Regions from separate parts of the Halobacillus sp. A1-3 genome, predicted to be linked through region 3. Evidence: riboswitches for the same ligand, from Rfam matches in the RefSeq annotation. Region 3 holds a riboswitch; each other region holds the start of a gene.

Region 1 (4,267 bases), on a different contig from region 3:
GGTAGAGAATTCTTCATATCCATCTGTAATAAACTTATTTCGCTCAATTAGTACTTCATCGTGCTTCCAATATTCAAAGATCTTTTCCTGTTCTTGTTGATCCACGAGTGTTGAAAGAACGTAAGAATAGGACTGGTTATGAACAACCTCTTGAAAAGCAAGGACTTGCATGAGAGCAGACAGACTGGAATCTGTGAGATAATCTGCAATCTTGCCGGAATAGTCGGTCTGGATGGAATCTAGAAAAGCCAGGAGTCCTATGATTTTCTTAAAAGAAGCCTGTTCCTGGTCGGATAGCGTCTGCCATTGCTTTAAATCATTGCTCATATTGATTTCGTTCGGAATCCAGAAATTAGCGAGCATATTTTTATACATCGGATAGGCCCAGGAATATCGTGTATCGTCCCAGTTCAACACGTTAGAACTTCTTCCATTAATAATCCCGGTGGAAGCATTCGGGGCCTTATGGTCGACTAGTTTTCTTTTTTGTATATCAATCATCTGATGTGCCTCCTTTAAGATGAACAGCTTTCACAGTCGTCGTATTCACCCTGGCTTGAAGTGGAACGGGTATAATACGTCGTTTTCAATCCTTGTTTCCAGGCGTCTATGTGCAAAGCTAGAAGTTCTTTCGCGTGGATGGAGTTACGCACATAAAGATTGAAGGAAACCGATTGATCGACGTATTTTTGTCTTATACCATTTTGTTTAATGCTCCAGTGTTGATCAATGTCATAGGCAGATTTGTAATACCAATACGTCTCTGAATTCAAATCGGGTGCTGTGACTGGAATTTTATAATCCTTTTTCTCTTCTGAATAAAACTTTTTGAAAATAGGGTCGATGCTTGCTGTACTGCCAGCAATAAGGGAAGTGCTGGAGTTTGGAGCAACAGCAAGTAAATACCCGTTTCTAATCCCTTGTTCCTTCACCTTGCTTTGTAAGGCTTCCCAATTCCAAGAGCCTTCCTTGCTAAAGGAACGCTTTTTGAAAAAGTCCCCGGTCTCCCAGTCTGAACCTTCAAATAAAGGGTAGCTTCCTTTTTCTCGCGCAAGCTCACTGCTTGCTTCAATGGTGTAGTAAGCGATCGCTTCATAAACTTCATGGACATAATCAAGAGCTTGATCTGATTCCCATGCGATTTTCTTCTTAGCGAGCAAGTGGGCCCAGCCAAATGTTCCAAGCCCTATCCCTCTATAGTTCCGGTTCGTCAATTGAGCTTGAAGAACAGGGATGGTGTTTTGATCAATGACATTGTCGAGCATGCGGACTTGGATTGGGATCAGTCGTTCCAAAACACCTTCAGGAATAGCTCGTCCTAAATTGATACTGGACAAATTACATACGACGAAGTCTCCGGGTGATTTCACTGAAATGATTTTTCCGTTCTCAACGTATTGTTCCTCCTGAATGGTAGGACGCTGGTTTTGGGTAATCTCTGTGCATAGATTACTGCAATAAATCATGCCTGCATGATGGTTCGGGTTCATTCGGTTGACTTCATCTCTATAAAACATATATGGTGTTCCTGTTTCCAATTGACCAACCATGATTCGTTTCATAATTTCAATGGCAGGGACTTTTTCTTTCGATAGTTCGGGATGTTCAACGCACGCCATATACTTGTTTCGGAACGATCCTTCTCCTCGTTTTTCATCAAAAGAATCCTCAAGGGAAAATCCCATAACATGACGCACTTCATGAGGGTCGAAAAGGTACCAGTCTTCTCGATTTTCGACAGCTTCCATAAACAAGTCAGGAATGGAAACGCCTGTAAACAAGTCATGGGTTCGCTGGCGCTCATCACCATTGTTTAATCGACTATCTAAAAACGGAAAAATATCTTTATGCCAAACATCTAAATATACGGCGACAGCCCCTTGCCGCTGCCCTAATTGATCAACACTAACAGCAGTATTGTTCAACTGCTTCATCCACGGTAGAACTCCTGATGAGACTCCTTTAAAGCCTCGAATATCGCTTCCGCGGCTGCGAATTTTGCCTAAGTACACTCCAATCCCGCCGCCGTGTTTACTAAGGTTGGCGATATCCGTATTGCTGTCGTAAATCGATTGGAGGCTGTCATCAACGGTGTCAATAAAACAAGAGCTCAATTGTCCGTACCGCTTTCCTGCATTCGCAAGTGTTGGGGTGGCAACAGTCATATATAATTGGCTTAAAGCCCAGTACGCTTCCTTTACAAGTGCTAGTCGATGACTTTTTTCTTCTTGAGCCATTAACATCATCGCGATAATCATAAATCTTTCTTGTGGCAATTCGTACGTTTCCTTGGATTTGGAACAAGCTAAATAACGATCGCTTAGCGTCTTGAGTCCAATGTACGTAAAAAAGTGATCTCTTTCTGGCACAATCGCTGCTTCGAGCTGCTTAATCTCATGCTTTTCGTAATATGTAAGGATCTTTGGTGTATAGATGCCTTCTTCAATCATAGTTTCAATCAGATGGAAGAAGTTTTCGTAGGGTTCTTCCTGTCCTCGGTTATTTAAAGACGTCTCATAAAGATGATTTAAGTGAAGGCGGCTTGCTACGTAAGTCCATTCTGGTTCTGTTTCATCCATCTCTGATAAGCATTCAAGAATTAGAGCTTTTACTTGTTCCGATTCGTTCATTTCACTAAGGCCCAATCCTGAGATTTTATCTATTATTCGACTTAATTCTACAGTCGGGAAGACTTGCTGAAGGTCATTAAGCTTTTCCGTCCAGTTCGGTTTATAAGTAATTACAGTCATGATTTCACTCCTTATTGTAGTCCCTCTCGAAAATAAAAAAATCCGCTCAACAATTGAGCGGATGAAACCATGAAATAAAGAAGGGGCACGTAAGGATCTTTATTCCATCGTCTCATCTCCTCAATCCCCGAAGAAGTTGAAACTTCTGCGAACGAAGACAGGTCTCCTGGCTCGCACTCGATTCTACTCTGGTCCTTCCCGTGCACGTTGCACAGTGGATCATCCATTTCGCGAGTGCTTACAGTTGCGGGGGCAGCTCCGGATTTTCACCGGATTCCCTATTAAGCCTATTGGCATCTTCTGTTCGCGGATACTATATATAGTGTTAATGTAAATATTTTTAGCTTATATTGTGTTGTTATCATATCGAAGATGAATCAAAGATGCAATCCATAAGATTTATAGATAGGTCGCAAAATCCTCGAGTCACGCCTTTATAAAGCAAAGAAATTTTTTTATTTCCATCTGGTTTTCATTATAATTGAAGAAGCTAAGAGATTGCAGAAGACTGAGGGGGAGAAGAATGACTGAACAATTCAACTGGCACGTAGAGGCTGAAAGAGTGTGGAATGACAAGGCTGAGTTCTGGAATTCCAAGAGCAAGGGGATGTGGGAGGAAGGAAGCCGGAAGACAATTGTTCCATTTATTAAGCAGCACATAGAAATAGGAAATCACATCGCTGACCTTGGCTGTGGCGATGGTTATGGGGCTTACAAGCTTTATAAAGAAGGGTACTGTGTCACAGGTCTTGATTTATCACAGGACATGATAGAAAGGGCAAATAAGCGTTTAGAAACGGATAGATTGTCTTTTGTACAAGGAGATCTAACAAAACTTCCTTTTCAAGATGAATCTTTTGATGGGCTTATGGCGGTTAATTCGCTGGAGTGGACAGAGGTACCCTATGTAGGTTTGGAAGAAATGAAGCGTGTACTTAAACCAGGTGGAAAGCTTTGTGTCGGCATTTTGGGACCAACAGCAATGCCGCGAGTTAACAGTTATCGTAGAGTTTACGGAGAGAAGGTTGTATGTAATACGATGATGCCGTGGGAGCTTGAAAAAATGGCTGAAGAAACAGGCTGGCGCGTTCTGAATGGTCACGGCGTTTACAAAAGGGGAGTAGAACCTGAGGCTATTGAACACTTTACAGATGACTTGAAACAGGCGCTTACATTCATGTGGGTGTTCATCTTTCAAAAATAAAAAACTCTTGCCTTTTGGAGAAAAGGGAGTATGATTATTTTAAATCACTCATAAAGTGAAACAATGAGGAGGGATAATGATGGCCTGGGTACATGCGATTTTTTCCATGCGGTTTATCTTTATTGGTTTCTTTTCATTGACAGCTTTAAGCTTGCTGACTTTTCAATCTGTGGTCATGTTTCAAGCATTTCTTGATTTCTTTGAATTTTTCCAACGAAAATAAACCAGGACCGATTTGGGGTCCTGGTTTTTTGTTTGATTTTATGGCTGACTTTTAATGTTCCATAAAAACTCACCGAGCATGTGGTCGACC
Region 2 (4,267 bases), on a different contig from region 3:
TTGAAGCTGAGCGTCATTTGCTGCAGACGGCTAACAAGATTTCTGATGTTGAAGAAAGATATGATGACAGAGAGTTAATGCTTTCTACCACTAACCTGGTAAAGGATTCTGCTAGCCGTGCTGTGATCGCTTGGAATGAAAGAGATATTCTTATAGCTGATAGTGAAACCGATGGGTTACCTGAATTAGGTTACGAATGGTTTGCTTCTGATCAAGAATTATCCAGCGTAATTAATAAAGGAAATGAAGTGAAAAAAGTTGCTGACCTGGAGACCTCTGAAACGGGCGTCATGGTCGTGGGTACACCTCTATCGAATGGAGAAGGGGCCGTGTTTGTTTATCAGTCTCTTGATACGATTGAAGAAACTTCTGAACAAACAACAAAAATTATATTCCTTGGGGCGGGAATTGCCATTGTTTTAACTACAATTTTTGCCTTTTTCCTTTCGACACGGATAACTTCACCTTTAATCAAAATGCGTGAGGGAGCTCTGGAACTTGCTAAAGGTGAATTTAATAATAAAGTACCAATATTGACCCATGATGAGATTGGTGAGCTCGCTATGGCTTTCAATCGGATGGGAAGGCAGTTGAAATATCATATCAATGCGTTGAACCAAGAGAAAGAGCAGTTGTCAGGAATCTTACGCTCAATGGCCGATGGAGTTATTACGATTAACCGAACAGGAGAGATACTAGTTACCAATCCTCCTGCCACACAGTACCTAGATGCTTATGCATTTGAGCATAAGGAAGATATTAGTGATGCCCAAACTCTTCCAGAACCGTTAAAAGCTTTGTTTAAAAAGGTAATTACCAATGAGGAAGAATCGATGACGGAAGTCACTCTCCAAGGACGTTCATGGGTGATCATTATGACACCGCTTTATGATAAAGCAACCGTACGCGGTGCCGTGGCGGTACTGAGAGATATGACGGAAGAACGTCGATTGAATAAATTACGAAAAGATTTCATTGCAAATGTATCTCATGAGCTGAGAACTCCCATTTCTATGCTTCAAGGATATAGTGAAGCAATTGTAGATGACATTGCCGAAAGTAAAGAAGATAAAAATGAGCTCGCACAGATTATCCATGAAGAATCATTGAGAATTGGACGATTGGTTAATGAGCTTCTTGATCTTGCTAGAATGGAGGCAGGACATATTCAGCTCTATATTGAGTCTGTAGATATCCATCCGTATATGAATAAAATCATTCGTAAATTCCAAGGAATTGCAGACGAACGAGACGTAGATTTAACGATGAGGGTTGATCAGGAGTTTGAAAGACTTCCTTTCGATTCCGACCGAATCGAACAGGTGTTTACAAATCTAATTGATAACGCAATAAGGCATACCCAACCTGGAGGAAAAGTAGATGTCGCAGTAGACCATATTAATGGTGACTGGATAGCCTCTGTTCATGATTCTGGACAAGGTATTGCCGAAGAAGATCTTCCTTTTGTTTTTGAGCGTTTTTATAAAGCAGACAAGTCTAGAAAACGAGAAAGTTCGAAACAGAAAAAAGGCACAGGGCTTGGTCTTGCGATTGCTAAGAATATTGTAGAAGCTCACCATGGGACAATCAGTGTTCACAGTAAGTTAGAAGAGGGAACTACTTTCACCTTTAGAATACCGAAAAATCTTGAGTTGACAGAATATTAGATTGCTTATTTTTTAAATATCATGTAATGTTATAAATGAACTTCATACGAAAGATTTTGGGTGCCTGAGAAGGCTTAAAAGGGAATCTGGTTAAAAGCCAGAACTGTCCTCGCAACTGTAAGTGATGACGAAAGGGAAATTCCACTGTGCATGACGCATGGGAAGGATCCTCAGTAGGTAGAAACACAAGTCAGTAGACCTGCCAAAATCTTATGTTTCAAAGCTTCGGGGATTGAGCGTTTGAGACAACCGATTGGTCCTATGTAATAAATAATAACCTTTCTGGTTTGTCTTAAGCTTGTCCTTTTAACAAAGGACAAGCTTTTTTGATAGTTACATAGCCTTGTGTTGTCTTTATGCCCTTTCTTAAAAGTGATGAAACCATTATATCAAAAGAAAAGATAGGGGGATTGAAGATGAAAAAGATTTATGTATTTTTAGTTGCTGCTCTACTTGCCATCGGGGTAATAAGTGGATGCGGGTCGCAGCAGACTGAGAAAACAGAAGAGGCAAATGCAAGTCAGCAAGAGGAGAAACAGGAAGTTACTTTAAAGGTGGAAATTTCTAAAAACAATGGCGAAGAAGTGCTCGCTGATCAAGAGATTTCTGTTGAGAAAGGTACGACATTGATGGAAGTGATGAAAGATAATTTTGAGGTAGAAGAAAGTGATGGCTTCATTAACAGCATCGAGGGAATCGAGGGCAATCAAGAAGAAAAAATGGCCTGGATGTTTACGATAAACGGAGAGGAAGCCATGGTAGGTGCAAATGAATATGAAGTGGAACAAGGAGACGAAATTGTCTTTGACTATCATTCGTGGGAATGATTAAATGAATACTTATAAAATTACTCTTATAGCGATGTTAGCAGCTTTGGCAATTGCCGGAAGAATTGCGCTAGCAAGTTTACCTAATATTCAGCCGGTTACTGCCATCATTATTTTAACTTCGTTTTGGCTTGGTCCATTAGCTGGGGTGATTATGGCGTTACTCACTACAACAGTTTCTAATATGCTCTTAGGGATGGGCGTGTGGACCATATGGCAAATTACTGCTTGGACAGTAATTGGACTTATTGCTGGTTTGCTGGGTAGATTTTGGCCTCGATTACCTTTGTGGGTTCTAACCGCTTACGGGGTATTTAGCGGGTTATTTTTCGGACTCGTCATTTCTTTAACGATGCGAACGATTGGACAGCCTTTTTGGGCGTATTACCTGGCAGGCTTACCTTTTGATTTGAATCATGCGGTTGCTAATGCTGTATTTATTTTAGCTCTTTCTCCAATCCTTGCAAAATTGTTTAAAAAATACGAGAAGAGAAATGGACTACAAGACACGCCACGCCCCTAATCTTATGTTGGGGATTAATCCCATTCTTAGTAACGGATCCATCAATATTTCGTAAATTAGCCTATACTCCAATCAAATAGTAAATTACGACCTAAAGCCTGAGGATTCCTTAGGCTTTTTTCTTTGTTGGTTTTAGTTACCTTAAAGATACCCTGGTGTACTCCTGCATTTGTCTTTATTATTCCAGGTTTTTAACACTGTCCAATTTCTATTTCTTTTTTTATGAAGGCATATTAAGATAAAGATGTAACTTTTTACATACATATACGACTATTTCTATAACCAGGAGGTACCTGTAGTGAAAAGGTTTTTTGATGATCTTTATGACAAGTATCATAAAGATCTATTTCAATTTATTATTTACATGGTAAAGGATCGTGATTTAGCTGAAGACCTTGTCCAGGATGTTTATATCAAAGTTATCAAATCTTACCAATCCTTTGATGGAAGAAGCAGTGAAAAAACGTGGTTGTTTTCCATTGCACGCCATGTAACGATTGACTATTTTAGGAAGCAGAAAAGAAAGCGGAATCGAATCATGGATTTTTTTGATTGGAGCGAAAAAGGAGAAAAGATTCAAGATACAGATACCTTGCCAGAGGAAGTAGCCATTCAAAATGAAGAATTGAAGGCGGTATATCAAGCGTTAGATCAATGTACAGTTGACCAGCGGAGTGTCATTATACTTCGCTTTATTCAAGGGATGTCTATCCAAGAAACAGCCGCAATATTGGATTGGAGCGAAAGTAAAGTGAAGACGACTCAACATCGCGGGATGAAAGCGTTGAGAGAAATATTAGATAAAGAAAGTGAAGGGGGAGTGCAGCGTGAAGCGTAAACATCATACAGATGAAGAATTAGAAAACATGCTCAGGAAGCTGCCTCCTGTTGAAGACCATCAAAGCAAACAAGAGTTGTATCGTAAAATCTATCCTGAGGTACAAAAAACAAATAGAAAGATGGCACCTTGGGTTATCCCAAGCTTAGCGACTGCAGCGGTTATCTTATTATTAGCTGTCGTTATCCCTGTTTTATTAAATTTGATGAACTCCAGTCAAATGGAACAATCTACTAGTGATGAACCTGCTTCAGAATCAAATCGAACTATGGAAAGCGCAGAAGTACCTAATGAAAGTGTGAATCCTGAGGGTAATCAACCGAGTACAGAAGGAGCAAAAACAGAGAAAGATTCTGAGGAATCTACTTCCTCTACTCAAGAGGACAATCAAACTTCCCTCGATAAGCAAGCT
Region 3 (4,267 bases):
TTTTCTTTAATCAGATCTAACCATGTGCTCACATCATTCTCCCCTCTCTATGAAACTTCGACTTTTTCAGACTTTTCTTATTACTTAAAAGTATAAGGGATGTTTTACCAAATTTATAGCGAGAGCCTAACTGGGATAGCGTTCCTTTACTAACTGTGGGAAGATGAAATAAAAAATGAGGTGATGGTTATGCCAAGAGTGACAGTCGTAGGAAGTATGAATATGGATTTGGTCGTATCCACAGATGTCATCCCGCAACAAGGGGAAACAGTGTTAGGCAACCATTTTGCGACATATCCAGGAGGAAAAGGAGCCAATCAAGCCGTCGCCGCTGCAAGACTCGGGGCAGATGTCCATATGATTGGAGCCGTCGGCAATGACGCCTTTGGAAAAGAATTAATAGAGGGATTAAAAAAGGAAAATATTAGAACCTCAGGTGTTACAGTATTTTCCAATAAAGCAACAGGTACAGCAACCATTCTTCTTTGCGAGAACGACAACCGGATTATCGTAGCTCCTGGTGCCAATGCTGCCCTTACTACTGCCCATATCAACGAGCAAGCGGAGCAACTGCAGAAGAGTGATATTATTCTCATGCAGCTAGAGATTCCATTGGAAACAGTAAGTTACACTGCGAGTCTTGCGAAAAAGTGGAACATCCCAGTTTTACTTAATCCAGCTCCATTTCAATGGATTCCTGATGAACTTTTACATAACTTGACCTTCATCACTCCGAACGAAAAAGAATGGTCGTCTATGCATACAAAGAGAGACATTGAGGCTTTTAAGAAGAAGTTTATTGTGACGGAAGGTGCAAGAGGCGTCCGTTACTTCCCTAGGGGCAAAGAGATCCATATCCCCGGCTATTCGGTTTCAGTTAAAGATACGACTGGCGCAGGAGATACATTTAACGGTGCTTTAGCTGTAGGAATCGCTTCTGGAAGAACAATCGATGATTCACTTAATATGGCAAATGCAGCTGCTGCCTTATCGGTCACAAAGGAAGGCGCACAGACAGGAATGCCAACGATGGCAGAGTTAAAATCATTTATGGAGAATTAGATAGTAGGTAGATTAACCGATTAACCCCCTCAGGTCATCCAAATTCTGGATGACCTGAGGGGGTATTTTTTGGATACAATAATTCATTCTTATCTCAAAGCTGCACGGCTCTGCCGGTGTTGTTTCCTGGATGGAGCTGTATCAAATAGTCTTTTTTCTTCATCTGTTTGAGGCGTGACAGCTGGCACAACAGTCGGTGATCCTTTTGCATCCACAGCTACCATCGTTAAGAAAGACTCCGTTGTCATCACTGTTTTGCCTTTCAATAGGTCATCGGCATACACCTTTACATACACCTCCATGGACGTACGCCCTGTCCATGTAACACTTGCTTCTAATGTAAGTGCATCCCCTACTTTAGCTGATGATAGAAAATCTACCGAATCTATGGACGCTGTCACCACTACACAATTGGAATGTTTCATGGCTGTCAAAGCAGCGATTTCATCAATATATGCCAGCACTTTCCCACCGAATATTGTATCTAGATGATTGGTATCTGGCGGCAGCACGAGACGTGTTTGTTTCATTTTTGAATAACTTACAGGTAATGGTTCCATTTATTTGTACCTCCATATTTTGTGTAAAAAATAAAACGCACCTTCGGTAAGAAGATGCGTGCGATTACAAGGATAAATACTATGAAACCAAACCTGGTGGCATAGATCGATTCACGTAACACCCTCCTATCTCCCGTAGGAATTCATGTTCTTCTCTATGGCAGGTCTCCTGGCTTAGATTCATCAGCTCATAACCCTTCCCATCTTAAAGACAGTGGTTTGTTATGACCTTCCTCTATACAGTGGCGGGACCGCGTTGGATTTTCACCAAACTTCCCTTTTCAGCTTCTCTACGAAGCCACCATAGAGCGTATTTAATTGTCTAGGAGAATATCTCCATAGATCAACTATCTCATATAGTAGAATGATTCGCCATTCTTTTCTTGAATAAATTACCACCTCAGGTCATCCAGAATCTGGATGACCTGAGGTGGTATGTGTTTGGTATATTTTGGATGACCTGAGGATCTATAATTTACCAAATCCCGGTCTATTCTTTTATGATCTTGCTTTCATATGGTTGGAGGTCAATTTCTCCGTGTTTTTTGATCTCATCACTATGGTTCATGACGAATAGATACGAACCTTCCTCCGTCTCACGGCGATACACTTCAACATTTTCATCCGACTTCTCATATCCGATGGAATGGTCTTCAACTACCTTTTCTGCTATCACATCTAGAGCAGCTTCATCGAGTCCTCCTCCGATGTAATAGACGGTTCCTTCCCCGAAGTCGTTTTTCGTAACTGCGGCGTAGTCACTATAGAATTGATCCTGATAGCTGTAGAGAACGTCTGCTGTTTCTGGCACAAGCAGGTCACGCCACACCGAAATATGTCCAGGTACAGAAGCGAATTCTCCTTCGCCTTTCAATTCCAATGCATGCGCTTTTGTTAAGGACTCGATCTCTTCAATCCTTGCACCAACTAAATCACGGACCAGTCCCGGCTGAACTTCACCCAAGCGAAGGTTGTTATCTTTCCCTTTTAACCCTGTACGGTAGGAAAAGATAACAGTTCCACCGCGCTCAGCAAAGGCACGCAAACGATCAGCCAGTCCTTCATCCATCACTTGCATAACGGGCACCACAACAACTTTATAAGCATCAATGGCGCGATCAGCAGGAATGACATCAATCCGGCTGTTTAAGTTATAAAATGGACGGTACAGTCTCAACAGTTCTTCATTAAAATCAAAGTCTTTGCTTTGAATCTGACCGCGCCATGACCAGATATTATCGTAATCATAGAGGACGGCGATGTCTGATTGAATCTCAGAATTCAAGACGTGCTCGTAATTTTTAATATCTCCAAACAAGGATTGAACTTCCTTATACTTTCTTCCGTACACATTGTCATGGTCAACGACCCCATAGCAAAATTGCTCGGCTCCTTGAGTCATACCACGCCAGCGGAAGTAAAGCATGTTGGAGCACCCATGAGCAAAGGCCTGGTAGGACCACATCTTCGCCTGGTTCGGTCTTGGCAGATAGCCAATCACATCATGCCCTTGTGCGCCCATCAGCTCTTCGACAATCCAGTAGTTTTTGTTCAGTAATCCACGGTTGAAATCATGCGTCATCGCAATCTCTGCAGGGGAAACCGGTTCCTCGAGGCCGCCCCAAACTGGATAATTATCATAAGATACGTAATCCATCAGCTTTACATTTTCAGCATGATCAAACCATTTCCCGAAAAATCCGCCAGAAACGTTTGTTGTCACGTCCTGATGCGCTCCCTTTTCTTCCTGAACGATTCGCGTCATCTCGTGAGCAAATTGATTTAAGGATGCAGAGCGAAAGCGCGCCCATTCCAATTTCAAGCTTGGATTGTGCGTCGTCACCGTCGGTTTAGGGGCTGGGATTTCAGAAAAATCATTGTACGTTTGCCCCCAGAAGATCGTTCCCCACTCATCATTCAAAGCGTTGATAGAGGAGTATTTTTCTTCTAAATAATCCTGAAACTTATTGTGACACTGATCGCAATAACACATGTCGCTGCCTTCATGACCGAACTCATTATCGATTTGCCAGGAGATAATCGATTCTTCGTCGCGATAATGCTCAACGAGCTTGCGTGTAATCACTGCTGCATGGTTGCGGTAAGCATCTGAATTAAAGCAATATTGGCGGCGTCCTCCAAATACACGGGGATTTCCGAACTCGTCCTCAGACAAAATCGAAGGTTCTTTCTTCGCCAGCCAGGCAGGGAAAGTCGCCGTTGGAGTACCGAACATCACTTTTAGCCCTTGTTGTTTTACCTTTTCAATCACTTCATCGAAAAAGGAAAAATCGAATTGTCCTTCCTCGGGCTCCATCCGATGCCAGGCAAACTCACCAATCCGTACGATATTTGCCCCAAGGCCTTTAATGCCTTCTAGATCTTCTGGAATTTTTTCTTTCGGCCAATGTTCAGGATAATAATCTACACCTAAATATGTCATTCTGGTTCCCTTCCCTCTCTATAGCTGATTGATAAATTTAAGAAATGCTTCCTGTCCTTCGTCGTCCCGCTTAAAGACACCAGCGTGCTCAAGTACCTCTGAAAAACGCTTGCCGATTTCTTCCTGTAGTACTTCTTTCACATTGTCACTAGTTATGTTTGTTTCCTTAACGATGGATTTCGCCCAAGGCACATGCTTAGCC

Evidence for each region. Region 3 has a riboswitch for cobalamin ahead of ACRYKC_RS16445 (acyl-CoA thioesterase). Riboswitches for the same ligand answer to the same signal wherever they lie in the genome.
Region 1: another riboswitch for cobalamin. It lies ahead of ACRYKC_RS15175 (ribonucleoside-diphosphate reductase subunit alpha); the one in region 3 lies ahead of ACRYKC_RS16445 (acyl-CoA thioesterase).
Region 2: another riboswitch for cobalamin. It lies ahead of ACRYKC_RS09825 (DUF4430 domain-containing protein); the one in region 3 lies ahead of ACRYKC_RS16445 (acyl-CoA thioesterase).

Annotation. Positions count from the first base shown of each region.
Region 1 covers NZ_JBPCEO010000008.1:189,544-193,810, forward strand. The annotation lists gene ACRYKC_RS15170 (ribonucleotide-diphosphate reductase subunit beta) at 1-501, opposite strand, end outside; gene ACRYKC_RS15175 (ribonucleoside-diphosphate reductase subunit alpha) at 516-2,750, opposite strand; cobalamin riboswitch at 2,891-3,066, opposite strand; gene ACRYKC_RS15180 (class I SAM-dependent methyltransferase) at 3,274-3,954, shown strand; gene ACRYKC_RS15185 (hypothetical protein) at 4,034-4,177, shown strand; gene ACRYKC_RS15190 (alpha/beta hydrolase) at 4,216-4,267, opposite strand, start outside.
Region 2 covers NZ_JBPCEO010000004.1:385,867-390,133, reverse strand. The annotation lists gene ACRYKC_RS09830 (ATP-binding protein) at 1-1,667, shown strand, start outside; cobalamin riboswitch at 1,709-1,888, shown strand; gene ACRYKC_RS09825 (DUF4430 domain-containing protein) at 2,084-2,494, shown strand; gene ACRYKC_RS09820 (ECF transporter S component) at 2,499-3,017, shown strand; gene sigX (RNA polymerase sigma factor SigX) at 3,316-3,855, shown strand; gene ACRYKC_RS09810 (hypothetical protein) at 3,845-4,267, shown strand, end outside.
Region 3 covers NZ_JBPCEO010000009.1:170,429-174,695, reverse strand. The annotation lists gene ACRYKC_RS16455 (FAD-binding oxidoreductase) at 1-32, opposite strand, end outside; gene rbsK (ribokinase) at 184-1,062, shown strand; gene ACRYKC_RS16445 (acyl-CoA thioesterase) at 1,152-1,622, opposite strand; cobalamin riboswitch at 1,765-1,943, opposite strand; gene ACRYKC_RS16440 (beta-galactosidase) at 2,113-4,065, opposite strand; gene galT (UDP-glucose--hexose-1-phosphate uridylyltransferase) at 4,084-4,267, opposite strand, start outside.